One region of the Arthrobacter sp. NPDC057013 genome, then DNA from elsewhere that is predicted to be linked to it. Evidence: predicted binding sites of a transcription regulator. Region 1 holds the regulator's gene; the other holds the start of a gene.
What was found. Region 1 encodes Rex, which represses fermentation and respiration genes when NADH is low (regulators of the CRP and FNR family bind a similar motif). Its sites were predicted from a motif close to CTTGTGAANNNNTTCACAAG; they were not measured.
Positions count from the first base shown of each region.

Region 2: ACFTSA_RS23670 (glyceraldehyde-3-phosphate dehydrogenase) is a predicted target of Rex. The motif match lies at 2,798-2,817, and genes of this name have one in related genera.

Region 1 covers NZ_JBHUSE010000001.1:77,110-91,566, reverse strand. Annotated here, with positions in the region: gene ACFTSA_RS00425 (hypothetical protein) at 656-1,033, shown strand; gene ccsB (c-type cytochrome biogenesis protein CcsB) at 1,238-2,344, opposite strand; gene ACFTSA_RS00415 (cytochrome c biogenesis protein ResB) at 2,344-4,107, opposite strand; gene ACFTSA_RS00410 (cytochrome c biogenesis CcdA family protein) at 4,107-4,862, opposite strand; gene ACFTSA_RS00405 (TlpA family protein disulfide reductase) at 4,869-5,480, opposite strand; gene ACFTSA_RS00400 (histidine phosphatase family protein) at 5,484-6,149, opposite strand; gene ACFTSA_RS00395 (YceI family protein) at 6,348-6,896, shown strand; gene ACFTSA_RS00390 (hypothetical protein) at 7,025-7,660, shown strand; gene ACFTSA_RS00385 (hypothetical protein) at 7,865-8,713, shown strand; gene ACFTSA_RS00380 (redox-sensing transcriptional repressor Rex) at 8,767-9,462, opposite strand; gene ACFTSA_RS00375 (glutaredoxin family protein) at 9,549-9,806, opposite strand; gene ACFTSA_RS00370 (HAD family hydrolase) at 9,890-10,708, shown strand; gene ACFTSA_RS00365 (30S ribosomal protein bS22) at 10,899-10,997, opposite strand; gene ACFTSA_RS00360 (helix-turn-helix domain-containing protein) at 11,219-11,431, opposite strand; gene ACFTSA_RS00355 (3-deoxy-7-phosphoheptulonate synthase) at 11,528-12,664, opposite strand; gene ACFTSA_RS00350 (beta-galactosidase) at 13,094-14,457, shown strand, end outside.
Region 2 covers NZ_JBHUSE010000032.1:8,218-22,674, reverse strand. Annotated here, with positions in the region: gene ACFTSA_RS23680 (HNH endonuclease family protein) at 1-619, opposite strand, end outside; gene ACFTSA_RS23675 (hypothetical protein) at 756-965, opposite strand; gene ACFTSA_RS23670 (glyceraldehyde-3-phosphate dehydrogenase) at 1,083-2,576, opposite strand; gene ACFTSA_RS23665 (hypothetical protein) at 2,852-3,214, opposite strand; RNA gene rnpB (RNase P RNA component class A) at 3,260-3,650, opposite strand; gene ACFTSA_RS23655 (alpha/beta hydrolase) at 3,721-4,644, shown strand; gene ACFTSA_RS23650 (YaaA family protein) at 4,706-5,470, shown strand; gene ACFTSA_RS23645 (zinc ribbon domain-containing protein) at 5,496-6,233, opposite strand; gene ACFTSA_RS23640 (Nif3-like dinuclear metal center hexameric protein) at 6,414-7,316, opposite strand; gene msrA (peptide-methionine (S)-S-oxide reductase MsrA) at 7,432-7,956, shown strand; gene cysK (cysteine synthase A) at 8,024-8,959, shown strand; gene epsC (serine O-acetyltransferase EpsC) at 9,001-9,585, shown strand; gene ACFTSA_RS23620 (oxidoreductase) at 9,592-10,425, opposite strand; gene gndA (NADP-dependent phosphogluconate dehydrogenase) at 10,574-12,010, opposite strand; gene ACFTSA_RS23610 (FadR/GntR family transcriptional regulator) at 12,251-12,988, shown strand; gene ACFTSA_RS23605 (L-idonate 5-dehydrogenase) at 13,011-14,123, opposite strand; gene ACFTSA_RS23600 (SDR family oxidoreductase) at 14,123-14,457, opposite strand, start outside.

The sequences.
Region 1 (14,457 bases):
TACCCAAAAGGGCCGCCCAGCTACCAAGCCGGACGACCCTTTCCGGCAAATCGGCGGAACACGCGGTGCCAACACGGCGAAGCAGTCACCGCCCACTATTCCTCCACATCGGGCCTAAATTGTGGACAACGGAACGCAGGCCCGCTCCGGGCAGCAGAATGCTCCTATGCCACGTCCACGCTCTCTTCCTCCCGCCCTGCAGGCACAGCCGTTCACCATCCGCCAGGCCACTGCCGCCGGCCTGACCCGCAGGCGTTCCCGCGCCCTCGACTTGGCTAGCCCATGCCACGGCGTACGCGCGCCAGCGGCCGTGGAGATCACGCTCCTTGTTCGCGCACGGGGGGCTGGCACTCGCGACCGGAGCCGTCGTCAGCCATCTTTCGGCTGCTGCGCTCTGGGGTTTCCCGCTGCCCCTGCGTTTCGAGGACCACGCTGTGATCCATCTGACCAGCCGGGACGGCGCCAGGGCTGTGCGGCGGAAGAACGTCTGCGGCCACCGCTTCGGACGTGGTTCGACCTGGCCGGAATCCTCTCCCTGCAGGATCTAGTCATTGCCGGCGACTTCCTTTTGCAACGCAAGGCTCCCCTCGCCACGCCGGAGGCATTGGACGCATTCCTCGCTGGGAAGAAGGGCAGGGCTGGCTACCCCAAGGCAATGAAGGCCCGGGCTCTCATCCGCGCGAACACAGATTCACCGAAGGAGACGGAGCTGCGGCTCCTGTTGGCCGGAGCAGGGCTACCCGAGCCAGCCATCAACGTACCCATGTTCGATGAGACAGGCGGCTGGGTCCAGGACCCCGACATGTCCTACGAAGAGTTCAAAATTGCCCTGCAGTACGACGGCGGCCACCACGCCACTCCAGCGCAGCGAAGAAGCGACATCTACCGTGACGAAAACGCACGGGGACTCGGCTGGCTGGTCTTGGTTCTGACGCAGTTGGACCTGAACCCCTTGGTACTAGGCATGGAGCCCAGCGCCATCACCAAGGTACGCAAGGCCCTAACGAACCGTGGCTGGAAGCCCGCACGCTAGCGTCCACGTTCCGTCCCTCCGCTCAACCTCTGAAGCCCAACGACGCTCGCGCATTCGCCGTTTCGCCAAAAAGGGCCGCCCAGCAAGCGTGCCAAGCGGCCCATATTGGTAAATCGGCGAGCCCAGGCGGCCCTTTTTGGCAAGTCGACGGGCCCATGCGGCCCTTTTTGGCAAAACGGCCCCGGAAGGAAGCCCCAGAACCCCCTACAGCCCCGAGTACGAGTGCAGGCCGTTGAAGAACTGGTTCACGATCGTGAAGTTGAAGACCACGCACAAGTAGCCCACGATCGACAGCCAGGCCGCGCGGGTTCCCGTCCAGCCGCGGGTGGCGCGGGCGTGCAGGTAGCCGGCGTAGACCACCCAGATAACGAAGGTCCACACTTCCTTGGTGTCCCAGCCCCAGAACCGGCCCCAGGCCTTTTCCGCCCAGATCGCGCCGAACATGAGGGTGAAAGTCCAGCCGATGAAGGCGATCGCGTTGATCCGGTAGGACAGGTTCTCCAAGCTCAGCGCCGAGGGCACCAGGCGCATGAACCCCAGCTTGTCCGCACCGCCGGCCGCAATGGTCTTCTGCCGGTGCGACTGCACCAGCTGCAGCGCGGACATTGCAAACGTCAGCGTGAACAGTGCGGAGGACAGCACCGCGATGGAGACGTGGATGATCAGCCAGTAGCTCTGCAGCGCGGGCACCAGGTGGCCGACGGGCGTCCAGAACGCCACCGATGCTGCCACCAGCATGATGATCACCAGGCCCACCACGAACGTGCCGAGGAAGCGCAGGTCGCGGCGAACCAGCGCCACGAGGAACACGGCCGCCACGAGGAACGCGCCGGTGGTGAGGAACTCGTACATGTTGCCCCACGGCACACGTCCGGCGCCCACGGCGCGGGTCAGCACGGCGGCGGCGTGGATCGCGGCGCCCAGGACGGTCAGTGCCACGGCCACGCGGGCCGGTGCACGGCGTTCGCCGTAGAGCATGCTGTCGTCAGCGGTCTGGCCGGCTGCGCCGTTCGCGGTGCCGGAGGAGTACGACGACGGCCGCTCGGCACGGTCTGCGGGTCCGGCCAGGCGGTCCTCACCGCTGCCCGCGGTCCGCGACGAGGCGGACCCTACCGCCGCGCCGGCGCCCACCGGAACCTTCGTGGACGAACCCGTGTCCGCCGCTGCAGCCTTGAGGTCAATCGACTTCAGGGCCTTGCTGCTCCGGGCCAGGTCCCACGCGAACGCGATGAAGGCGATGGTGTAGGTGCCGGCGGCAAGTAGCATGAAGAGCTCGCTGTACTGGCCCATGGTCTCGTTGATGGGAAACATTACTGGTCCTTCTTCGGCTCGGACGAGCCTGCTGGTGAGGAGTTGGAAGGTGCTGTTTCGGGGTTGTCGGCGTCGAGGTTCCACTTGCGCAGCAGGAGGCCCCGCAGCGTGGCCGCCTCGCCGGCCAGGCGGTGGTCCTCGCCGCGGGCCAGGAGGCCGTACTCCACCATGGTCCGGCCGTCCTCGTGGGTGCCGGTGCGGACCCAGACGCGGCGCCGGTTCACGTACAGCGAGACGATCAGCCCGGCCACCGCAAGCAGCGCGAAGATCAGCGCGGAGAGCTGCCCGGGGTTGTGGTGGATGTCCACGCCCACGTACTTCTTCACGCCGTCGAACGTGATGGAACCCTTGCTCTCGGGCAGCGTGTAGGTGTTCCCCGGTGCGAGGGTGATGCCGCCCGCCTTGAGGTTCCGGCTGTTGAGTTCCTTGAGATTCTTCACGTCGAGCTCAAAGACGTTCTGCGGGGAGCCCTTGTCCAGGCCGAGGTCGCCGTAGAACGAGTTCAGGCTCAGCTGCGGGTTGATGAGGTCCGGGTCGCCGCTGAAGGAGATGCCCTTATCGGTCACCAGCGCCGTGGGCAGGAAGAAGCCGACGAACCCCAGCTGGTCGGGCTTCGCGTCGGGCACTTTGATCACCACGGACGAGTAGTAGTTCTGCCCCTGCAGCTTGGCCACCACAGGCCCCTGGAAGGCCACGTTGCCCTTACCGTCGCGGACCGTGACCACGGGGGCGTAGCCGTTGCCCGTCAGGTAGATGCTGGTGCCGCCCAGGTTGACGGGGTCGTTAACCTTGAGGACTTCCTTCTTGGCCGGAGCCGAGGGGTTTTCCCTGGTGGTGACGTCCGCCGTGAAGTCGATGGGCTGGCCGTACTTGCCCTGGGATTCCCGGTCGAAGGTGGCCTGGAATTTGTCCAGCTGGATCGAGTAGGGCTGCAGCTGGCTGCTCTGGAAGTTGGTGCCGGGGTTGAACTGGTCGTAGCCCACGAGGGTGTTCACGAACGTGTCGCCCTCCACCAGGATCCGCTGGCCGCTGTACCCGAACAAACCGCCGATGGCCACGGACACCAGCACGCCGATCAGCGACGTGTGGAAGACAAGGTTTCCCACTTCCTTCAGGAAGCCGCGCTCGGCCCCCAAAGACGGCCGCGCGCCGCCGTCGTGCCTTACCTCAACGCGGTATCCGCGTTTCTTCAGCAGCGCTGCTGCGTCTTCAATAGCGTCCGACGCCGGGATCCCGGCGTCCGCAGGCACCACCAGGGTGCCGTACTCGGGCAGGCGGGAGAGCCGCTTCGGGGTGCGCGGCGGCTGCGAACGCATGGCCTTGTAGTGGGCGATGGCGCGGGGCACCACGCAGCCGATCAGGGAGATGAACAGCAGGATGTAGATGGCCGAGAACCAGGCCGAGGAGTAGACGTCGTAGAGCTGCAGTGAGTCCAGCAGCTTGCCGTAGTCCGGGTGGTCCTTGATGTACTGGGTGACCACTGAGGGGTTGGCCGGCCGCTGCGGGAACAGCGATCCGGGCACCGCGGCGACCGCCAGCAGGAGCAGGAGGAACAGCGCCGTGCGCATGCTGGTCAGCTGGGTCCAGGCCCAGCGGAGCATGCCCAGGAAGCCCAGGGACGGGAGGGCGGCCCCGGACTTGGCGGCTTTCACGGCGTCCTTGGCTTTCCGGCCCTCGGGCGCAGCGGCGTCATGCTGGGCGGGCCCGGGCTGCGGGGCGTCCCCGGCCGGGGTTTTCTCGGTTGACTTCACACGCTCGCTCATCAGATCGGCAACTTCACGTCGGTTTGGAACCAGTACTGCAATTCGGTGACCCAGGTTCCCCACAGACCCGTGGCCATCAGGATGCCCAGGGCAATCAGGACTCCCCCGCCGGTGCGCTGGATGGCCAGCCGGTGCTTGCGGAAGTAGGACATCACGCCCGCGCCGCGGCGCACCGCCAGGGCGATCAGCAGGAACGGGATGCCCAGCCCCAGGCTGTAGACGAAGGCCAGGAATGCGCCCTTCGCGGCGGACGAGCCGCCGGAGAGGCTCAGCAGCTGGACGGCGGAGTAGGTGGGGCCGATGCAGGGAGCCCAGCCGAGGCCGAACGTGATCCCCAGCAGCGGCGCGCCCCAGAGGCCTGCCGGCGGCTTCGCATGGATCTTGGCGTCACGCTGGAACCAGGAGAATCCGCCCATGAACACCACGCCCATCAGGATCACCAGGACACCCAGGACCTGCGTGATCCAGGCGTTCTGGCCGCCCGAGATCAGCGACCCGAGCTGCCCGAACGCGCCGCCGAGCAGCACGAAGATCACGGAGAAGCCGAGCACAAACAGGCCGATGCCCGCCAGCATGCGGCCGCGCTTCTGCTTCTGCAGGTCCACGCCCGTGAGCCCCGTGACGTAGCCCAGGTAGCCGGGCACCAGCGGGAGCACGCACGGCGAGAGGAAAGACACGAGTCCGGCCAGCAGCGCCACGGGGATGGCGAGCAGCAGCGAACCGTTCAGGATGGCTTCGGCGAAGGGGCTGTTCACGGGAGGTTACTCTGCCACGGCAGACTGAATGAGGGCTTTGAGCGTGCCCTTCTCGATCTCGCCCAGCACACGCGATGCCACCCGGCCGTGCTTGTCCATGACGAGCGTCGTGGGGACGGCGCCCGGAGGCACCAGGCCGGAAACGGCCAGCAGCACGCTGCCGTCCTTGTCGTCGAAGCTCTGGTACGTGAGGCCGAAGGTCTTGTCGAAGGCGTCGGCCGTGGCCTTCTCATCGCGCAGATTCACACCGAAGAACTGCACTCCCTTGGTCTTGAACTCCTGATGCAGTGCTTCGAGGGACGGCGCCTCCACCCGGCAGGGTGCGCAGGCCGCGAACCAGAAGTTCAGCACGGTGACCTTTCCCAGGAAGTCCTTGGGCGTCACGGCGGTCCCGTCAAACAGGGTGCCCTGGATCTGGATGCCGGACTTGCGCTCCGCTACGGCGAACTCAGTCACCGAACCGTCGCCGGCCACGTAGTTCTTGTTGTCCCCGGCCTTGGCCTGCTTGGCCAGGGCATCCTCCTGGGCGCAGGCGGACAGGCCCAGCGTGAGCGCCGTGAGCGCCAGGCCGCCGGCGGCGAGGACGCTGCGGCGGGAACTCTTGGGTGTTTCAGTCATAACTTAGGCTCCGGGGGTGCTCGAGGCACCGGGAAGAAGGGCGGCGGCGGGTTCGCTGTACTCCACGCGCAGCAGGGCGCCGTCGTCGCCGAAAACCAGGGAGGTGAGGGAGGTCAGGGTGCATTCGCGTTTCCGCGGATCGTGCCACAGCGGCTTGCCTTCGGCACTGAGCCGGGTGGCCCAGATGGGCAGCTGGTGGCAGACCAGGATGGCCTCGGCGCCGTCGCCGCCCAGTTCGATGGCTTTGGCGCGGGCCTCCTGGACGGCCTCGGTCACGCGGGCTGCCTGCTGCTTGTAGGACTCGCCCCACGAGGGACGGAACGGGTTGATCAGGTGCGGCCAGTGCTTGGGCTTGCGCAGCTCGGCCTTGGTGACCTTCAGCCCCTCGAAGTGGTTTTCCGCCTCGATGATGCGGCTGTCGGTGTGGATGTCCAGCCCCAGCGCTTTCGAGGTGGGCTGCGCGGTTTCCTGTGCACGGGTGAGCGGCGACGCCACCAGGTACACGATGTTGGCGCCCTGGGCTACGCGGTCGCGGAAGTGCTCGGCGAGCATCTGCGCCATCTGCCGGCCAAGTTCGGAGAGGTGGAATTCAGGCAGCCTGCCGTACAGGACACCTTCGGGGTTGTGGACCTCGCCGTGGCGGAGCAAATGGACAGTGGCTTGGGGCATGTCTACCAGTTTCTCAAAGGGCAGGGGTAATGACGAAATCTTCTACATCAAGTAGAACTCAAAAATTTTTCAAAAAGTTCCCGGCCGGTGGAATAAAAGATGCAAATGCATGTTTATACTGGATGCAGCAGTTAGTTGAGACTTCAACAAAAGCTTCAACGATCACCCGATTGACCCACTGATACAAGGAGAACCACCATGGCACTTTCCACCGAGCTCACCCGCGGCACCTGGACCCTCGACAACTCCCACAGCGAAATCGCCTTCACCGTCCGCCACGCCGGCATCAGCAAGGTCCGCGGCCAGTTCAAGGACGCCGCCGCCACCCTGAACCTCGCCGACGACGTCACGGCCAGCAAGGTCGAGGCCACCATCCAGACCGCCAGCTTCGATTCCGGTGACGCCAACCGCGACGGCCACGTCCGCGGCGAGGACTTCTTCGACGTGGAGAAGTTCCCGGAGATCTCCTTCGTCTCCAACGGCCTCGTGGCCAACGGCGACAGCTACGAACTCCAGGGTGACCTGACCATCAAGGGTGTCACCCGCCCCGTCACCCTCGAGACTGAGTTCAACGGCGTAGCCGTTGACCCCTTCGGCAACACCCGCGCCGGTGTTTCCGCCGAGACCACCATCAGCCGCAAGGACTTCGGCCTGACCTGGAACGCCGTGCTGGAAGCCGGCGGCGTGCTGGTCAGCGACAAGGTGGCCATCAACCTGGAACTGGCCTTCATCGCACCTGCAGCCTAGGTTCACGGCTGGTTCCTCAGCCACTGTTCCTGACACCGAAACGCCCCGTCCGCGGACTCTCCGCAGACGGGGCGTTCGGCGTTTCCGGCCTCTGGAGTTGGCAAAATCCCGGGTTTAAAGTGATTGCCATGAGCACCCCCAGCGATGAACCGGAGCCCCGTGATTCCGGCGACGTGCCGCCGTCGGGCAACGAACGTCCGACGCCGGGACAACGGTTCCCGGGGCAGGAACCGGGACAGCCGTTCCCCGGTCAGCAGCAGCCGCCCGCCGGTGGTGGCCGGTTCGCCTTCGAAATGCCGGCAGACCGGCCACGGAACTTTGGCGAGGTCCTGCCACGTGGCGGCTTCTCCGGCCTCTTGGACGTGACGGCCCTGCCGACGGAGCTCAAGGTTTCCTACTGGATCTGGGTGGTCGGCGGCCTGCTGGGGCTGCTGGGCGGCGTGATCGGCCTCTTTGGGGTGCTGGTCCTCTTCGCGATCATTCCCGGCGTGGCGATCCTGGTGTTCCTGCTCGTCCTGGTGGCTCTGGCCCTGGCTGCGGCCGAGATTGTGCTGGCGCTGAACCTGAAGGAGGGCAAGGAATGGGCGCGGCTGGCCCTGACCATTGCGGCCGGGGTGTCGCTGCTGCTGGCCATCGTCAGCTCGGGTTTCCGCTCGGGCCAGGGCGGGAACTGGCTGGGCTTCCTGCTCAGTCTCGTGGCAACGGTGCTGATGTGGGTGCCCAACTCGCAGAACTGGTTCGCTGCGGCACGGGGCCGCCCCTGACCAGCGCCATGCAGGAACGCCGATTTCTGAGCCGGACACTCCCGTTCCGGCAGCGTTTCCGCAGGTTGGTCCGGCTTTGGAATACCTCTCCGGAATGATCCACCGCACACCCGCTGAGGGGTACGGTGGGAAGTGAACCATGCTGGGGAGGGCAGGCGTCTGAACCGGTAGCCGATTCAGACGTCACTACGCAAAGGACCGCTCATGAGCAATCCTCCATTCCCGCATTCCAATGACCCCGGCTCCAACGAGCCGGGCTCCAACGAACCGGGCAACGGTTCCCAGCCGAGCAACGGGCAGCCGCGCTACGGCCAGGAAGCGCCCCAGTACGGGCAGAACAGTCCGCAGTACGGGCAGAACGCACCCCAGTACGGCCAGAACCCGCCGCAGTACGGACAGGCCGGACAGGGCGGGGCGCCGCAGTACGGACAGCCCCCGTACGGTCAGAACGCGCCCCAGTATGGACAGTCGCAGTACGGGCAGCCACAGTATGGTCAATCCCAGTCCGGCCAGTCGCCTTACGGCCAGAGTCCCTATGGCCAGTCCCCCTACGGGCAGTACCCGTCCGAACAGGTGCAGGCAGCAACCGCCGGCGGCGTTCCGAAGCTCGTGAATTATTCCTTTTGGATGATCATCGCCGCAGGCGTCCTGTCCATCCTGAACCTCTTGGTCACGATTCCCACCCTGGATGACCCGGCCATGCGGAGCACGTTCGAGGAGCAGCTGCGCGGCAGCGGCCAGAACATCGCGTTCGAGGACGTCAAGGGCTTCATCATCGGAACCATGGTGGTCTTTGCACTGATCGGCGCCGGCATCTACGCGCTGGTGGCCTTCAACGTCCGGAAGGGGAAGAACTGGGCCCGCATCCTGGGCACCGTCTTCGCAGCGCTGTCTGTGTTCAGCCTCTTCCCGCCGGGCCTGAACACCCTGGTGGGCCTGCTTGGCATCGCCGCGATCGTGATGCTGTACCTGCCGGGATCGGCGCCGTACTTCCAGAAGCCGCAGCCGTTCGCCAACCCGTACTCGCAGCCGGGCGGCCCGTACGGCCACTAGCAGGCAGTCCTAAACCGCCAACGGGGCGCGGATTCCCGGAACGCCGGCCGGTGTTACGCCGGCTGTCCGGGGGTCTGCGCCCGTTGCGCGTGGTACGCCAGGATCTGCAGCTCGGTGGCCATGTCCACCTTCCTCAGCGTCACGCCGTCGGGCACCTGGAGCATCACCGGAGCAAAGCTGAGGATGCTGCGCACGCCGGCGCCCACCACCCGGTCACACACGCTCTGGGCGACGGCGGCCGGCAGCGCCAGAACAACCATGTTGGTTCCGGTCCGCTCCAGGACCGTCTCCAGGTCCGCGACGTCGCTGACCCGCAGCCACCCCACCTCATTGCCCACCACCATCTGGTCGGCGTCGAAGATGGCCACCACGTCAAAGCCCCTCGATTCGAAGCCCCCGTAGCGCGCCAGCGCCTTGCCCAGGTTGCCGGCACCGACAATAGCGACTTTCCAGTCGTGCGTCAGCCCCAGCGCGGCGGCGATGTGGCGGCTCAGGTACTGCACCTCGTAGCCGACGCCGCGGGTGCCATACGAACCCACATGGGACAGGTCCTTGCGGAGGGTCGAGGAGCTGACCCCGGAAAGTTCAGCCAGTGATTCGGAGGAGACCCGCTCGGTGCCTTCGGCCAGCAGCGAGTTCAGCGCGCGCAGATAAATCGTCAGCCGGGCCACGGCCGCGGGCGGGATCTGCTTGCCGGCAGCCCCGGTGGGACCGGGCAGGGCCTGGGGAGGTGAATCGAGCGAAGTCACTATCTGCTCCGTTGCGTCGCGTTGTGAGTCCACTCTAGATCCCCATCAGTTATGCCAACAAAGCCAACGCCATTGTTCGAAATCGCCTAGGCCCCCGCGATGGCACGGCGAAGCACTCGCTCCAGGCGTGCCTCGTCGATCTTCCAGAAGTCGCGCTGGATGCCGTCCACCAGCACCACCGGGATCTCCTCGGCGTAGCGGTCGCGCAGCTCGTCGTCGGCGTCCAGCTGCCGCTCCGACCAGGAAAGTCCCAGCCCGGCAGTCACCCGCCCGACGGCGTCGCGCGCCGCGGCGCACAGGTGACAGTCAGCTTTAGTGAGGAGGACGACGTCGGGGTTTGCCATGCTTCAACCGTATCGCCGTTCCCGGCGCCGGGCGACGCGGCGGCCGTCAGGTGTGGCGTATCGCATTGACTAGACTCAGTGACATGCCCGAGGAGAAGTACGTCGCTGTGGCCCACCGTCCGGTTGCGAAGCAGCAACACGGCGAGGCAGCCTTCTTCGACGTCGACAACACCCTCATGCGCGGCGCGAGCCTGTTCCACGTGGCCAGGAAAATGCACCAGCGCGGAGCCTTCACGATTGCGCAGGCGGCGGGCATGGCGTGGAAGCAGCTCAAGTTCGTGCTCCGGGGCGAGAGCCTCAACGACGTCCACGCGGTCCGGGATTCGGCTCTCAGGCTCGCCGCCGGCATCACCGAGGAGGACATCAAGGCACTGGGCGAAGAGGTCTATGACGAGATGATCGCCTCCCGGATCTGGCCGGGCGCCAAAGCCCTGGCCGAGCAGCACCTGCGCGTGGGCCGGAAGGTCTGGCTGGTCACGGCGACGCCGATCGAGGTGGCCACCGTGATTTCCACGCGGCTGGGACTCACCGGCGCCCTCGGCACGGTGGGCGAGACCAAGGACGGCTTCTACACCGGCAGGCTCGTAGGCGACATCCTGCACGGCGCCGCCAAGGCCGTGGCGGTCCAGGGCATCGCGGACCAGCACGGGCTGGACCTGAAGCGGTGCTGGGCGTACAGCGACTCCTACAACGACATCCCCCTGCTGACAATGGTGGGCCACCCCGTGGCGATCAACCCGGACGCCCGCCTGCGCAAGCACGCCCGCGAACACAACTGGCCGGTCTACGACTTCCGCGCAGGCCGCCGGGCAGCCACCCTGGGGCTTAAGGCAGCCACGGCGGGCGGAGCGGTCTACGGCCTCTGGCGGGGCTACTCCCGCTTCCGCGGTCCGCGGGCCTGACACACTGCCCGCCTCAGGACACACTTCCGGCCCACGGACACGGAACATCTCCCAGGACACCCGAATCCGCGTGTCCCCCCTCCGAATCCGCGTCCCCAGGAAATTTTCCGCGTCCTCAGGCCTGCGTGTCGAGGACGCAAAAATGCCCGCACCCCCGAAAGGGAACGGGCATTGAAGCGTAGAGCGGACTCTACTTCTTATTGCGGCGCTGGTGGCGGGTCTTACGAAGCAACTTGCGGTGCTTCTTCTTGGCCATACGCTTGCGACGCTTCTTAATAACTGAACCCACGAAAGTTCCTTACAAACTAGATGCAGTACCTGTCTGATGGAGAAGGTCCGTGGACTGAGCAACAGACTGAACAACTGACAGATTCTTACAATGACGTAAAACGTTCCTTAACAGGGTACCGCTTATCCGGGGCGTCCCCTGACCAGCACAGCCCCGTGGCGTGCAGCGGCCCCCAAGGCGGCTGCAGCAACCACGGGATCGGTGCGGTCAGTGTAGTCCCGTTAGGCGGTGCCCGTGTGACCGTCCACGACAGCACCCTTGAGGTACTGTTCGACGGCGGTCTCCGGGACACGGTAGGAGCGGCCGAACCTGACGGCGGGCATCTCCCCCGAATGGACAAGGCGGTACACGGTCATTTTGGAGACACGCATTACCTCAGCCACCTCGGCCACGGTCAAGAACTTGGCGTTCGAGAAGTTCGACTCTGCGGACATTACCCATATTCCTTTGCTCTCAGCAACGACGCCGGTCTTTCTGCGGTGCGCCGATGCTGAGCCATCGAACAACCGTGTTCTAGTTACTCTAGATGCTCACGTGGCCATTGTGAAAGCCCGCCGCTTCCGGGACGATGCGGCCAGTTGCTCGAGGACCGACGCCGTCACATCCCACTCCATGCAGGCATCCGTGACACTCTGGCCGTAGACCAGCGCCGAGTGGCGGGCGGCGTGTTCGGCCACGTCGAGGTTCTGCGCGCCGCCCACCAGGAAGCTCTCCAGCATGACGCCGGCGATCGCTCCGGCGGCCGTTCCCGCGTCCTCGAGCTGGGCTCCGATTTCGAGCGCCACCTCGGCCTGGCGGTGGTGGCTCTTGCCGCTGTTGGCGTGACTGGCGTCCACGATCAGCCGCGGGTTGAGGTTCTTGGCCGCGAGCTTGGCGGAGGCGGCCTCGACGTCGGCGGCCGAGTAGTTGGGGCCCTTGCGGCCGCCGCGCAGGATCACGTGGGTGTCGGGGTTGCCCGCGGTGGAGACCAGCGCGGCCCGGCCGTCGCCGTCGATGCCGAGGAACGCCTGGGCCGCCGCGGCGGCGCCGCAGGCGTCAACCGCCACCTGGAGGTCGCCGTCGGTCCCGTTCTTGAAGCCGATGGGCATGGAGAGGCCGGAGGCGAGCTGGCGGTGGATCTGGCTTTCCGTGGTCCGCGCGCCGATGGCTCCCCAGGAAATGAGGTCGGCCATGTACTGCGGGCTGATGGGCTCAAGGAATTCAGTGGCGGTGGGGAGCCCCAGGGCGGTGACCTGCTGCAGGAAGCCGCGGGCCGCGCGGAGGCCACCGGCGATGTCGTGGCTGCCGTCCAGGTGCGGATCGTTGATGAGGCCCTTCCAGCCCACGGTGGTCCGCGGCTTCTCGAAGTAGGCCCGCAGCACGATGAGCAGGTCTTCCTTGTGCTTCTCGGCCTGGCTGACCAGCCGGCGGGCGTATTCCAGGCCGGCCTTGGGGTCGTGGATGGAGCACGGTCCCACGATCACCAGCAGGCGGTCGTCCACGCCGTCCATGATGGCCCGGACTTCGTCCCGGCCGCGTTCGACGACGTCGGCCGCCTTGGCGTCCAGCGGCAGTTCCGCCATCATCTCCTGCGGCGTGGGAAGGGCGGTGATCTCGCTGACCCGCAGGTTGGACGTGGACTGGCGTTTCGACGTCGGCTGCTGGGTTTCGGTGGCTGTTGCGCTCATGTTCGGGGTCCTGTTCCGGGTGGGAGCGGGCCCCTGGTCAGAACCCGCCGTAGAAATGGCGAAGGGCAGAGAATGATCTCTGCCCTGTTGGCTCTGAAGGAAAGTTGGATGCGTGTCAGTTAGACGCGGGCCCCTCCAGAGCCAACGAAAAATACGCATACCAACGGTTAGTCATGGGAACGACCATAAACCCGCGCCGGTGGATCACCAAATCGGTTGCGTCACATCCGGCCCACGGGCTCGCCGCAGCGTTCCTGCTCTACCCGGAGAAACCGCCGGTGGCATCGCTGGGAACCGCTGCGGCGCAGCCTGAGCGTGGGGGTGTGCGACGGCGAACTGTCGCCGGCCGCCGTCGCATCCCTGGTGGCCTCGGCGTAAGGTCGGAACACGATCGCTGAGCCGGATCCTCCGACCCAACAAAGGAGTCCCATGCCACCGCAAACCACTGCTTCCCCAACCCCGGTCTGGAACAGCGGCTCCGGCCTGGCATTCGGCGGTGATTACAATCCCGAGCAGTGGCCGGCCGACGTCAGGCTGGAGGACATCGGCCTCATGAAGGAGGCCGGGGTGACCCTGCTCAGCGTAGCCATCTTTTCCTGGGCGCTCCTGGAGCCGAGCGAGGGCGAGTACGACTTCGGCTGGCTGGACGAGGTGCTGGACAACCTGGACGGCGCAGGCATTAAGGTGGCGCTCGCCACGGCCACAGCCGCTCCCCCGGCCTGGCTGGTGCGGAAACATCCGGAAATCCTGCCGGTAACGGCGGAGGGCGCCGTCCTGGAACGCGGCTCCCGGCGGCACTACTCGCCGTCGTCCGCTGTTTACCGCCGGTATGCCGCAGGCATCACCCGGAAGCTGGCCGAACGGTATCGGGACCACCCGGCGCTGGCGCTGTGGCACGTGGACAACGAGCTGGGCTGCCATGTTTCGGAGTTCTATGGCGAGGAGGACGCCGCCGCGTTCCGGCGCTGGCTGGAGCGTCGCTACGGCAGCATCGAGGCGCTGAACGAGGCCTGGGGCACGGCCTTCTGGTCGCAGCACTATGCCACGTTCGAGGAGATCATTCCGCCGCGGGCGGCCCCCACCACCCTCAACCCGACGCAGCGGCTGGACTTCCAGCGGTTCAGCTCCTGGGCACTGATGGATTACTACCGGAGCCTGCTGGCGGTGATCCGTGAGGTAACCCCCGACATTCCGGCCACCACCAACCTCATGGTGTCCAGCGCCACCAAGTCCCTGGACTACTTCGACTGGGCGAAGGACCTGGACGTCGTGGCCAACGACCACTACCTGGTTGCCGCGGACCCGGAGCGGCAGATCGAACTGGCGTTCAGCGCGGACCTCACCCGCGGCGTCGCGGGCAACAGGCCGTGGATCCTGATGGAACACTCGACGTCGGCCGTGAACTGGCAGCCGCGCAACCAGCCGAAAATGCCGGGCGAAATGCTGCGGAACTCGTTGGCGCACGTGGCCCGGGGCGCCGACGCCGTCATGTTCTTCCAGTGGCGGCAGAGCGTTGCCGGCGCGGAGAAGTTCCACTCGGCGATGGTGCCGCACGGCGGCCGCGACACCCGGGTGTGGCGCGAGGTGGTGGCCCTCGGCCAAGCGCTCAAGCGGCTCGGCCCCGTCAAGGGTTCAACGGTGGAATCCCGGGTGGCCATCGTGTTCGACTACGAGGCCTGGTGGGCCAGCGAACTGGACTCGCACCCGAGCGAGGATGTGAAGTACCTCGACCTGATCCGGGCGTTCCACCGCTCGCTGTTCCTGCGCGGCGTGGGCGTGGACTTCGTCCATCC
Region 2 (14,457 bases), on a different contig from region 1:
TCTCCTGGTTGGCGTCACCGTCCGCGGCAATGAGGTTGAGCGGATCGTTGGCAAGGTTCTGGCGCTGCTGCGCAGTCAGCTGCTGGGCCCCTTTCTGCCAGGCATCGCCCAAGGCGACGACGTGGTCGATCTGCACGTCCTTGCTGGAATCAGCTCCGCGGACAAACCTCACCACCATCCCCACATACGGCTCCTGCATGGTGCCGGCGGCAACTTTGCACTTTGATCCCTTGGCGAAAGCAACGTCGTGAAGGTCCCGGCGCAGGATGTCGTTGCGCGTGTCGCAGCCGTTGTGGTCCGCGTCCTGCCAGGCCTGGCCGAATGCGGACCGGTCGTAATCGCCGCCGGGTGCCCTGCCGTTCACGGCCAGTGCCTCCAGTGCGGCGGCCGCGCTGCCCCGCGGCACCGGGTACGGAGGTGCCACCGGCTTCATCCAGGCAGCGTCGAACACCGGCGCCTCGCTGGGTCCGGACACCGCAGGCTCGGCCGCGATGAACTGCCCCGCCGTAAAAAACCACACGGTGGCCGCCACCACCGATACCGTCGCCACACCGAGCACCGCCCAGGCCTGCCGGGAGCGCCGGCGGGCACGCCGGTAGCCGGCCCAGCTGACACTCATGCAGGCACTCCGGTGCGCCGGGCGCGGGAGTCTCGGGCAGGATGTGGGTACACATCCAGAAGCTTAGGTGTAACAGCCCGGCGGGGTGCGGGTATCCACAGTGTGGAGGACAGGTGCCCTGTGGAGGGCGGGTGGCTTACTGCTCGCGCATAACCCGATGGAGATCCGTGTTGGCGAGGTCAAGCAGCCGCTCCAGCTGGGCTACCCTCTCGTCGCCGATGTCCCCTCGCGCGTGCGCGGCACGCGCCTCGTCCAGAAGCCTCTGGGCTTCTTTCTGGTTCGCCTTTGCAACGTCGAGGGCATGTTCCAGGGTTGTCTCATGCTGAAGCGTCGGGTTCTGTTCCATGACACAAGTTTGTGCCCGTTTCCCGGCTGATTCCAGAGAATTGCCCGGGAACTTCCCGGGAACGGGTCAGCCCCGCCGGCACAGGGTGTGCCGGCGGGGCTGACGGAATGCTTCGGGTTAGACGGAGGCTGCCACGGCCAGGACCGGGGCGGCATCCTTTTCGGAGTCCTTGGCAGGGAAGGCAGGCGGATTGACCCCGGCCATTTCCTCCATGACGCGGACCACCTGGCAGCTGTAGCCGAACTCGTTGTCGTACCAGACGTAAACAACCAGGTTCTTGTTGTTGGCGATCGTGGCGAGGCCGTCGACGATGCCAGCACGGCGGGAGCCGACGAAGTCGGTGGAGACAACCTCGGGCGAGTCGATGTAGTCGATCTGCTTGCGCAGGTCCGAATGCAGCGACATCTCGCGCAGGTAGTCGTTGACCTCGTCCTTGGTGGTGCCTTTTTCCAGGTTGAGGTTCAGGACGGCGAGGGACACGTCCGGGGTGGGGACCCGAATGGAACTGCCGGAGAGCTTGCCCTGCAGCTCGGGAAGCGCCTTGGCCACGGCCTTGGCGGCACCGGTCTCGGTGATCACCATGTTCAGCGCGGCCGAACGCCCCCGCCGGTCGCCCTTGTGGAAGTTGTCGATCAGGTTCTGGTCGTTCGTGAACGAGTGGACCGTCTCGACGTGCCCGTGGATCACGCCGTACTTGTCGTTGAGGGCCTTCAGGACCGGGGTAATGGCGTTGGTGGTGCAGGAGGCGGCCGTCACGATCCGGTCCGAATCGGTGATGTCGCCATGGTTGATGCCGTGGACGATGTTCTTCAGCTCGCCCTTGCCGGGCGCGGTCAGCAGGACCTTGGCGACGCCCTTGCTCAGAAGGTGCTGGCCGAGGCCTTCGGCGTCGCGCCAGCGGCCGGTGTTGTCCACCACGAGGGCGTTGTTGATGCCGTACGCGGTGTAGTCGATGGTGGCGGGGTTGTCCGAGTAGATGACCTGGATCTGCACGCCGTTGGCCGTGATGGTGTTGGCCTCGGTGTCCACCCGGATGGTTCCCTCGAAGGAGCCGTGCACGGAGTCGCGGCGCAGCAGGCTCGCACGCTTGGTCAGGTCGTTGTCGGAGCCGCGCCGGACCACGATGGCGCGCAGTCGCAGGCCGTGGCCGCCGCCGGCCTTTTCGATGAGGAGGCGGGCCAGGAGCCTGCCGATGCGGCCGAAGCCGTAGAGCACGACGTCGGTGCTGGTACGGTCGTCAGCGCCGCGCTTGCCCACGATCTCGGCGAGCTCGGCACGGAGGAATTCCTCCAAAGTCAGGTCGCCGCCGTCGGACTTGAACTTCTGGTTCAGGCGGGCGATGTCGATGGCAGCGGCACCCAGGTCCAGCTGCGCCAGCGTGTTCAGCAGCGGGGCTGTCTCCTCGAGGAGCAGCTCATCCTTGCTCATCCGGCGCGCAAAGCGGTGCGCCTTCAGGATGTTCATGGTGGACTTGTTGATCAGGCTGCGACCGTGGATGGAGGTGACCACGTTGTTTTCACGGTACAGCCGGCCGATCACCGGGATCATGGCCTCGGCGAGCGCCTCCCGGCCCATCCACGTATCAAGACAAGAATCTGACGTCTGGCTCACAGAACTACCTTCCTTGGTTCAACCGGCCTACGTCCTCGTAAACCGGATGGCGGCCACTGGAAGTTATCCAGGGCAAGCTGGCACCGGCAGGGTTTCGGTCCACCCCGGATGCCGTCGACCGTGCAAAGAAAAACCGCCGGCTGCGAACGCAGATCCGGCGGTAGAACTTCTACGTTCACCATCCATTCTAAGGTGGCGCGGGGGCCGGAAAGCGCCGGGAGCCCGTGAAATCACTCACACGGGGTGTGATGCCTGCCGCCCGGCCGGGGGTAGCGCTACTGCTCGCCGTACCGGAGGCGGCCAATGCTCCAGGCAGCTACGTGGCGGAGGTCCACCCTCGTCGCGTTCAGGCGGATGGGGTTTCCGCCGGAGATCACTACAGGTTCAAGGAAATGAAGGAACCGGATCTGGCCTTCCTCCACGGCGTGAGGCAATGCCGCCGGAATTTCGCCTGAGGTGCTGATCTGCGCATTCTGGCGCCTGGTCCATGCTTCTTCACCCACTACCGAGCCAGAAACTATCGTTCCGTCGACAATGACGGTGAGCTCGATCGTCCCGTCCGTATCTTGGCGGCCCGGGCCAAAGATGGGCGCCAGCAGACTGTCCAGTCTGGGGTCGATGTCAGGGGAGGACTGCACGGCATCTGCCTTCCGGACGCGGTGTGGGCCGGCGGCCTACTTGAGTGGATGGGTTGACCGATACGCCGGGTTCTGTGCTCCCGCGCCGTTGCCGGTGCGGGAGTAGCGGCCATCCATCTACGAGCGCCGTTACCGACGCCCTCCAGCGGCCTACCCGGACACTCGGGCGGGCAGCCCTCAAACGTGTCCTGTCTGGCCTTGCTCCGGGTGGGGTTTACCTAGCCTTCCCGGTCACCCGGGAAGCTGGTGGTCTCTTACACCACCGTTTCACCCTTACCTGCTTCATGCCGCTTTCAATCGGCGTGACGCAGGCGGTCTGTTTTCTGTGGCACTGGCCTGCGGGTTACCCCGAGTGGGCGTTACCCACCACCCTGCCCTGTGGAGCCCGGACGTTCCTCGAGCCACTTGCGTGGCGCGCGGCCGCCTGGTCAACCCATCCGCAGTCCAGTTTACGGGCTTTCCCGGCAGGCCCGGACACGCGCCGGTTCCGGGGTTAGGATCGGAAAATGGACCAGTCGTCTTTTCCACGGCCGTCCTTTCCACGGCGGCGCATGCTGCAGCTGGCAGCCGCTGCCGGTCTGAGTGCGGCCGCGACATCAGCCTGCACCGGCCCGCCGTCACCGGTTCCCGGTCCGACGACGGCCAACACCACAACGGCCGGTCCCGTGCCGTCTTCCTCCACAGTGCCGGCTTCCGCTGTGCCGATTCCTGCGGTGTCGACGCGGACAGGCGGCTTTGTCTCCCGCTTCCGCCCTGCAGTCATCACGCGCTGGTCCCTGGCCGTGCCGCTTCCGGAGGAGGCCAACCAGTTGCTGCCGGTGGCGGTCTTCCTGCACGGGCTCGGCGCCAGCCATGAGGTTCTGTTGCGCGACCTCGCGGCGGACCGTGCCCTGCAGGGCCACCTGGACGACGGCGGGCTGCCCTTTGCGGTGGCCGCCGTGGACGGCGGCGACTCCTGGTGGCATGCCCGCGCCGACGGCAGCGACACGCAGTCCATGCTGGTGCAGGAGTTCCTGCCGTTCCTGGGCGAACAGGGGCTGGACCTCGGAAGGGTCGGCATGTTCGGCACGTCGATGGGAGGGTTCGGTGCCCTCCTCCTGGCGTCGCGGGGCAGGGTGTCCGGGCTTCGCGCGGTGGCTGCCATGAGCCCGGCCGTCTGGTCCAGCTATGCGGAGGGGATGCAGGGCGCCTTCGACGGCCCGGCTGATTTCGCGGCGAATAACGTTTTTGCGCTCCGGCCGAGGCTTGCGGCGATTCCGAAGCGGATCGACTGCGGCAGTGAGGATGATCTGGCCGCCACGGTGCGCCAGTACCGTTCGGGACTTCCCGGCCGCGTGGAGGGCGGCTTCCAGCCAGGCGGCCACGATGCCTTGTACTGGCGGTCCATCCTGCCGGACGTCCTGGACTTCCTTGGCCGTTCGCTGGGCTGACCTTACCCGGCCGACAGCTGCGGACCCCAACTGACCCGCACCCGGCCGGTAGGATCGTACGGTGCTGATTCTGCTCCCCCCGTCCGAAGGCAAGACTCCGGCCGTCCGCGGCGACGCCATGGACTGGGCTTCGTTGAGTTTCCCTGTGCTGAACACCTACCGGGCGAAGGTACTCGACGCGCTGGGGACAGTCAGTGCGCGCGAGGATGCCCTCGCCCTGCTGGGCGTCGGAGCCTCCCTCAAGGACGACGTCGAACGCAACACCCGGCTCCACGCCGAACCGGCGGCGCCGGCACACCAGGTGTATTCCGGCGTGCTGTACGACGCCCTCGGCTACAAGTCGATGACCCCGGCGCAGCGGCGCCGTGCGGACGAATCGGTGCTGGTCATCTCCGCACTGTGGGGCGCCATCCGGTTCGCCGACTGCGTGCCCGCCTACCGGCTGTCCATGTCAACGGCACTGCCTGACGTCGGACGGCTCGCCTCATTCTGGAAACCGCAGCTTACCGGTGCCCTCGGCGAAGTTGCCGGCGGCCGGCTACTGGTGGACTGCCGGTCCAGCACCTACGCGGCGGCCTGGGCTCCCCCGCCGGCAAATACGGTGACGGTCAACGTGTTCACGGAGGTGAATGGCGTGCGCAAGGTGGTCAGCCATTTTGCCAAGCACACCCGGGGTGAGCTGGCCCGGCACCTGCTGATGCGGCGCGGCAAAGCCCCGGCGACGCCGGAGCAGCTGCGGAAGGCGGCGGCAGAGAAGTGGCAGGCGGAACTCGTTCCGGGCACCGCACGCAAGGCACACGCCCTCAACATCATCCTGCCGGGCTAGATTTTCCTGCCGGGCCTGGCCTCCGTCAGCCCCACTCGGCGGAACGCACCAGGATGCAGCCGGAGTCGGGGCAGAACACGATGTCGTCCTCGGCGGCGGCCTTGATCTCGGCCAGGTCGCCGGGGCTCAGCTGCATGCCCGACCCTTCGGAGGTGCCATGGAAAAGCCGCGCGGCGCCGACTCCGCGGCGCGCCAGCGTCTTCTCGTAGACGGCGAGCATTCCGGTGTCCAGCCCCGCGGCGAATCCTGCCCGCTTGCCGGCCACCTCTTTCTCCTCGGCGGCGACCTCGGCCAGCGCAGCGTCGAGCTCGGCCCTGATCCCGCCGAATGAACCCTGGATGTCGTCGACGATGCTTTGCTGCGCCGCCTGCCGTTCGCGCAGGCCGTCCAGCCGCTCCAGAACCTCCAGTTCGACGTCCTCCAGGTCTGAACGGCGCTTGTTGAGCGAGGCAATGTCCTTCTGCAGGGCGACGAGGTCCTTGGAGAGCCCGGTGCCGCTGTTGAGCCTGGCCTCGTCCCGTTCGATCCGGGTTGCCACCTGCTCCACGTCCGCTTCGGCCCGCTTCAGTTCCGCTTCGGCATCGTGGACGGCGAGTTTCGCGGCGCCCAGTTCCCCGTTGGCAACGTTGAGGGCGGCCTCAAGATCGGTGATCCGGGGATCGTTTTCAAGGGTGCGGCGGCGGCTGGCCAGTGACTTCAGCCGGGCGTCCAGGCCCTGGAGCTCGAGCAACTTCAATTGTTCAGCCGGTGCTGCCTTGGCCACGTTTTACCTCCGCTTGATCCCGTCCGGCCCCGGGGCCGGCACCCCTGTGGGGTTTTCTAGACTCTAGCGCCTAACGCGCTCCCCAGCCTCGCTACGCATCCCACCGGCTCCCAAACCTCGCTGCGCTCGGTGCGGGCCCCTCGCCGGCGTGGGCCCTGCGATGGACTTCGCACGCCAGGCTTAGCCGGGAGTGAGTATGAAGTCCCACGGGTCGCTGTTGGTGGTGCTGACCCGGATTTCGACGTCGAGGCCCTGGTCCGCGAGCACGTTGCCCAGCGCCTCGGCGGCGGCCGGCAGCCACAGCCATTCGCTGGCGAAATGCGAGACGTCGATGAGGTAGGGGCGGCCGTTCACGGCAGCTTCCCTGGCCTCGGACGCCGGGTGGTGGCGCAGGTCTGCGGTGACGTACAGGTCCGCGTTGCTGGCCCGGACCTCGTCGAAGAGCGAATCCCCGGCCCCGCCGCACACGGCAACCCGCTGCACCAGCCCGTCCTTGTCCCCGGACACCCGTACTCCGCCGGCCACCGAGGGGAGGATGCCAAAGACCCGCGCAGCGAATTCCCCGAGGGTGATCGACTCGTTGAGGTCGCCGACGCGCCCGATGCCTTCCTCCGGAAGGCCGTCGGCTGCCGGAGTCAGCGGCGATACGTTCTCCAGTCCCAGGGCGTCGGCCAGGATGTCGGAAACGCCGCCCACCGCTGAGTCTCCGTTGGTGTGGACGGTCAGCAGGGCAGTGCCGGATTCGATCAGGCGGTGGACCGCCCGGCCCTTCGCTGTGTTGGCGGCAACGGAGGTGACGCCCTTGAGGAGGAGGGGGTGATGCGTGATGAGCAGTTCGGCGCCCCATTCGATGGCCTCGTCGATGACCTCGAGCGTGGGGTCCACCGCGAACATGACGCGCGTGACTTCGGCGGACGGATGGCCAGCCACGAGACCCACTTCATCCCATGCCTCTGCAAGCGACTCAGGCCAGAGCTCCTCCACGGCCAGCATGAGCTGCCCCAGCGTTGCAGCGGCCGGTGACTCCGCGGCGTCGGGAACGTCTTCCGGTTCCGCTGCAACGTCACTGTTCACAGGTTCCATACTCATACTTTTACCCTACAGTCGGCACTGGCGACTGACCGGCATATGACCGCAGGGTTGGCTTGGGAATCATTGGCGCCCGCGAACCATTAAAGAGGACATGGGTAAAGAGGACTTGAGAACTTTTGTGCTTGGCGGAGGCTGCTTCTGGTGCCTGGACGCCGTCTACCAGAAAACGAGGGGTGTCACGTCGGTCGTGTCGGGATACACCGGCGGCCACGAACGCGACCCGGACTACTATTCAGTCTGCTCCGGCACCACGGGGCACGCCGAGGTGGTCGCCGTGACCTTCGATGAGGAGGTCATCCCGGCCGAGGTCATCCTGGACATGTTCTTCGCGCTGCACGATCCCACCACGCTCAACCGCCAGGGCTACGACGTCGGCACCCAGTACCGCTCGTCCATGTTCTATGAGACAACCGAGGAGAAGATCCTCTTCGAGGAGGCGATCGAACGGAATCAGGCCCTGTGGTCCCGGCCGATTGTGACCGAGGTCAGCCGGCTTCCCGTGTTCTATCCGGCGGAGAACATTCACCAGAACTACTACGCCAAGTTCCCGGAGCAGGGTTATTGCCAGGTCATTATTAACCCGAAGCTGGCCAAGGCACGGAAATATTACTCTGCGTGGCTTAATGCTTAGCAGGGGCGCTGACCCCCTCGTTAGGCTGACCAAAGTATTCCCTCCTGAGAGATAGGCGCACCTACACATGGCACGGATCTACGACGATGTAACACAGCTGGTGGGCGGTACCCCGCTGGTCAAGCTCAACCGACTGACGGAAGGCCTGGACGCCACCGTTGCGGTCAAGCTCGAGTTCTACAACCCGGCCAACAGCGTCAAGGACCGTATCGGCGTCGCCATCATCGACGCCGCTGAGAAGTCCGGCGCGCTGAAGCCCGGCGGAACCATCGTCGAAGGCACCTCCGGCAACACCGGCATCGCCCTGGCCATGGTGGGCGCAGCCCGCGGCTACAAGGTCATCCTGACCATGCCGGAAACCATGTCCACCGAGCGCCGCGTCATGCTCCGCGCCTTCGGTGCCGAGATCGTGCTGACCCCGGGCTCCGAAGGCATGCGCGGTGCCGTGGAGAAGGCCCAGGAAATCGTGGCCAACACCGAGAACTCCATCTGGGCCCAGCAGTTCGCCAACGAGGCGAACCCGGAGATCCACCGCAAGACCACCGCTGAGGAGGTCTGGGCCGACACCGACGGCAAGGTTGACATCTTTGTCTCCGGCATCGGCACCGGCGGCACCATCACGGGCGTCGGACAGGTCCTGAAGGAGCGCAACCCCGACGTCCAGATCGTTGCCGTGGAGCCCAAGGACTCCCCTATCCTCAACGGCGGAGCCCCCGGCCCGCACAAGATCCAGGGCCTCGGCGCCAACTTCATTCCGGAACTCCTGGACACCAACGTCTACGACGAGGTCCTGGACGCCACCCTGGAGGACTCCGTGGCCGTAGCCCGCGAGCTTGGTGTCAAGGAAGGCATCCTGGGCGGTATCTCCTCCGGCGCCATCGTTTGGGGCGCACTGGAGCTGGCCAAGCGCCCGGAAAACGCCGGCAAGCTGATCGTGGCTGTCGTCTGCGACTTCGGTGAGCGTTACATCTCCACCGTGCTGTATGACGACATCCGCGGCTAGACCTTAGCCAGCTGCTTTCCGTTTCCTGTAGAAAGATCTTTGTGGGTTTCTTCGCAAGACTTAAGGAAGACCTCGACGCCGCCCGGTCCCACGACCCGGCGGCTCGAGGTTCTTTTGAGAACTTTTTCGCGTACTCAGGGCTGCACGCCATCTGGGCGCACCGCCTGACGCACAAGCTGTGGCAGAACCCGTCCACGCGGTTTCCGGCACGACTCATCTCGCAGCTCACGCGCTTCCTCACCGGCATCGAGATCCATCCCGGTGCCACGATCGGACGCCGCTTCTTCATCGACCACGGCATGGGCGTGGTCATCGGCGAAACGGCCGAGATCGGGGAGGACGTCATGATCTACCATGGCGTCACACTTGGCGGCCGCTCCCTGGCGAAGGTCAAGCGCCACCCCACCATCGGGGACCGGGTGACGATCGGTGCGGGCGCCAAAATCCTGGGGCCGATCGTCATCGGCAACGACAGCGCCGTGGGGGCGAACGCCGTCGTGGTCAAGGACGCACCGCCCGAGTCCATCGTCACGGGCATCCCCGCAAGCTGGCGGCACCGCGACGCACAGCGCGAGACCAAGCCCGCCGTGGACCCGGCAGAGTATTACATCGAATACCGGATCTGACGCTAATCAGCCAGCGATTCTTTTCAGCACCACCGTCACCGCCAGGTCGTACACCCGGTCGGGCAGGAGCCGCCGCAGCGCCGTGATGGCGCGGGCGCCCCTGCCCACCGGGTAACGCGTCCGGGGCCGGGCCGCAGTGGCGGCCTGCAGCACCGCGCCGGCGACGACTTCGGGCCGGGTGGACGTCGCGGGCCGCTCAGTCGACGCCAGCACGGCTGCCATGTCCCTGGCCTGCGCCGCGTAGGGCCCGCCGCCTGAGCTCGCCAACAACCCTTCGGCGGCAATCCCGCCCCACTCCGTGACAGTGCTGGCAGGTTCGATGATGCACACGCGGATCCCGTGTGGCTTCAGTTCCAGCCGCAGCGCGTCGCTGAGGCCCTCTACGGCGAACTTGGTGGCGTGGTACCAGGTGCCCAGCGGCTCATAGAACTTGCCTCCGATGGAGGAGATGTTGATGATCCTGCCCCGCCCGGCAGCACGCATTGTGGGCAAAACCAGCTGCGTCATCCGCGCCAGGCCAAAGACATTCACGTCGAACTGCCGGCGGCCCTCCGCCAGCTCCATCTCCTCCAGGGAACCGAAGGACCCGAAACCGGCGTTGTTCACCAGGACATCAATCCGGCCCTGGTCAGCCAGCACCGCTGCCACCATGCCCTGCATGGACGCGTCGTCCGTGACATCCAGTGGCAGCACCTTGATCCCCTGCGGCTTGAGCGGCTCCATCCTGTCCACCCGCCGGGCACCGGCGTAGACGGTGAATCCGTTGGCAGCTAGCAACTTGGCCGACTCGAATCCAATACCGGTGGAGGCTCCGGTGACAATCGCTACTGGCTGGGCCACTCTGCACTCCTCGGGGTGAATCGGCTGGATGGTGGTCGGCTACGGTACGGATCGTCGTCGTAAAAGCAGCTGGAGCCGGACGCACGAACGGCCGGCACCTCCCAGACTATGGGGAGGACCGGCCGTTCCTGCGTTACACCGGGGGTGGCTAGTGGGTGTCCACTGCCTCAACCTCGGACTTGTCCTCGCCCCACAGGGTGTGGAACGTGCCCTCGGCGTCGACGCGGCCGTAGGTGTGGGCACCAAAGAGGTCGCGCTGGCCCTGGATCACCGCAGCAGCAAGGCGCTTGCGGCGCAGTCCGTCGTAGTAAGCCAGCGAGGAGGAGAACACGGGAACCGGGATGCCCAGCTGGACGGCCGTTGCGACCACGCGGCGCCATGCCGGCAGGGCACCGGCGATCGCCTTGGTGAAGGCCGGGGCGAACAGCAGATTTGCCGGCTTCTCCTCGGCCGCGTAGGCGTTGGTGATTTCCTTCAGCAGTTCCGCGCGGATGATGCAGCCGCCGCGCCACAGGGAGGCGATCTCGTCCAGCTTGAGGTCCCAGCCGTATTCCGTTGCGGCTGAGGTCAGCATGTCCAGGCCCTGTGCGTAGGACACGAGCTTGGAGGCGTAGAGCGCCTGGCGGACGTCCTCAACGAAGTTCTCGGGAACGTCGACGGCGATTTCCTCACCGGCGAGCAGCTCCTGGCCCAGCTTGCGCTGTTCGGCCTGGGAGGACAGGGCACGCGCGAAGACGGACTCTGCGATACCCGACACCGGGGAGCCGAGTTCCAGGGCGGAGATGACCGTCCAGCGGCCGGTGCCCTTCTGTCCGGCTGCATCCACGACGACGTCGACGAACGGCTTGCCCGTCTTGGCGTCCACGTGGCCGAGGACCTCGGCGGAGATTTCGATCAGGAAGGATGCGAGCTCGCCCTTGTTCCATTCAGCGAAGATCTTGGACTGTTGGGCGGGCTCGATGCCGGCGCCGGAGCGGAGGAGGTCGAAGGCTTCGCCGATGACCTGCATGTCGGCGTATTCGATGCCGTTGTGGACCATTTTGACGAAGTGGCCGGCGCCGTCGGTGCCGATCCAGGCGCAGCAGGGCTGGCCGTCGACCTTGGCCGAGATCTTTTCCAGCATCGGGCCCAGGGCGTCGTAGGACTCCTTGGAGCCGCCCGGCATGATGGAGGGGCCGTTGAGGGCGCCTTCTTCGCCGCCGGAGACACCGACGCCCACGAAGTGGAGGTCCTTCTTGGCCAGCGCGGCTTCGCGGCGGCGGGTGTCCTCGTAGTGCGAGTTGCCGGCGTCGATGATGATGTCACCGGCTTCCAGGAGCGGTTCGAGCTGCTCGATCACGGAGTCCACCGGCTTGCCGGCCTTCACCATGATCAGGACGCGGCGCGGCTTTTCGAGGGAGTTGACCAGTTCCTCGAGGGACTCGGTCCGGACGAAGTCGCCCTCGTGGCCGTGCTTTTCGAGCAGGGCGTCGGTCTTGGCGACCGAGCGGTTGTGCAGGGCAACCGTGTAGCCGTTGCGTGCAAGGTTGCGGGCCAGGTTGGCGCCCATCACCGCGAGGCCGGTGACACCGATCTGTGCTGACATCAAAAACTCCAATTCAGTGTGCGACGTAGTGCATGGGGTCCCGCAAGTCCTGCGGAACACCCTTCAGAAAAGCAGGCTGCTGAATAAAGCATATATATTCGCGCCGGACGGCGAAAGCGGGTGACCACTCCTTGGACGCAAACCGCGCCCATAAAGAGTCTAAGATGCGCCCCTCCGGCGGCGTCCAGGCTCCCCTGTTGCGGGGCAACAAAGCCTCCCGGCGCGATTATGCTTACCTCTATGTCAACCAGCCTCCACCACCGTGCCGTCGAGCACCTGGGTACCAGAATCGTCGACGGCAGCCTCCCGCCAGGGCACGTGATGCTGGCGGAGCAGCTGGAGGACGAACTGCAGGTCTCCCGGTCCGTGATCCGGGAAGCCGTCCGCGTGCTGCAGTCACTGGGCCTGGTGGAGACCACCAAACGCGTCGGCATCAAGGTGCTGCCGGCGCACCGCTGGAACCCGTTCGATCCGCTCGTGATCCGGTGGCGGCTGGCCGGGGACGGCCGCGGCGCCCAGCTGCGTTCCCTGGCGGAACTCCGCTCCGCCGTCGAGCCCGTGGCCGCCGAACTCGCTGCGGTCAACGCGCCGCAGGAACTGCGGCAGGAACTGCTCGACGTGGCCCTGGCCATGCGCGAGGCCGGCCAGGCCGGCGACGTGCCGCGCTTCCTGGAGCTGGACATCCAGTTCCACTCGCTGCTGCTCAGCGGTTCAGGCAACGAGATGTTCGCCAACCTCGTGGGCCAGGTGGCCGAAACCCTGACCGGACGCACCGTGCACGGCCTCATGCCCGACCGCCCGCGGGACCTCACGCTGCAGTGGCACCTGGATGTGGCCGAAGCCATCTTTGGCGGCCGTGCGTCGGAGGCCCGTGAGGCGTCGAGCAGGATCATGCGCCGCACCATCGCGGAAATGGAGCCCGTGTGGGTGGAGCAGCCGAGGGTTTTCGTTCCGCTGCAGCGGACGCAGTCCGCCTAGACCCTACCTAACCGGCCCCCTTCTAACCTCCGAAGTTGAGGAGGACTTTGCCGGATTTGGCTGAGTTGCGGGCGGTGTCGAAGGCTTCGAGGGCGGCGGTGACGGGGTAGTCGTGGGTGATGACCGGGTCGATGGTGAGGGTGCCGTCGGCGAGGGCGGTGATGACCTGGTCGATTTCGTCGTTGAACCGGAACGAGCCGCGCAGGTCCAGTTCCCGGGTGATGGCCAGGGAGATCAGGACCGGCTGGGCCCCGGTGGGCAGCAGCCCGACCATGACCACGGTCCCGCCGCGGGCCGCGCCCTGGATCGCGGAGGCCAGGCCGTGGTGGTTCCCGGAGGATTCGATCACGACGTCGGCCTGCACCGCGGCGATCGCCTCAGCGTCGGTGGCGGCCAGGACCTCGTCCGCGCCCACCGCGGCGGCGATCTCCAACGGTTTCGCGTGCATGTCGACCGCGACGATCCGGGCCGCGCCGGCGCGTTTGAGGACCGCGACCGCCAACGCCCCGATCGGGCCGGACCCGATCACCAGGGCGGTCTTGCCGGCCACGTCCCCCGCCCGTGACACCGCATGCCAGGCCACCGAGGCCGGTTCGATCAGCGCCGCGGTGCGCAGGTCCAGGGTTTCGGGCAGGGCCCGGAGCATCCTTACCGGCAGGTTCACGTACCGGCTGAACGCCCCGTCCGTGTGCGGGAACCGGGCGGCACTCCCCAGGTAGGTGCAGCCCGGGGACAGGTTCGGCCGGTCCGCCGGATACCGTGGCGCGTCCGGGCCCTCACCGGGGCCCGGGGTGGCCGGATGCACCGCCACCGGCACCCCCGCGGCCGGTCCCGCACCGTTGGCCGCGGCCCGGACCACCCGGCCGGAAATCTCATGCCCCAGCACCAGGGGTGCCTTCAGGATCGACTCCCCGGCCGCGCCGTGCAGCCAGTAATGCAGGTCCGACCCGCAAATCCCCCCGTACAGCACCTCGACCACGGCCTCATCCGGGCCCGGGGCCGTCAGCGGCAGATCATCAACCCGCAGATCCCCCTTGCCGTGCGCGACCACCGCCGGACCCGACACCGGCAACACGGCCTCCGCCTCCGCCGCTGCTGCAGTTGCAGCTGTTGTTGTTGCTGTTGTGTGTGCCATCAGACCACCACCGTCATTCCGCCGTCGATAAAGATTGTCTGCCCGTTCACAAAATCAGACCCGGACGAGGCCAGCCACACCGCCGGACCCGCCAAATCCCGCACCGTCCCCCACCGCGCCGCCGGGGTCCGGCCCAGAATCCACGAATTAAACTCCGGGTCATCGACCAGGTTCTGCGTCATCTCGGTATGGATATACCCCGGCGCGATCCCGTTGATCTGCAACCCCGCACCCGCCCACTCCGCCGTCATGGCCCGGGTCAGGTTCCGCAACCCGCCCTTCGCCGCCACATACGGGGCGATCGTGGGCCGGGCCAGATCCGTCTGCACCGAAC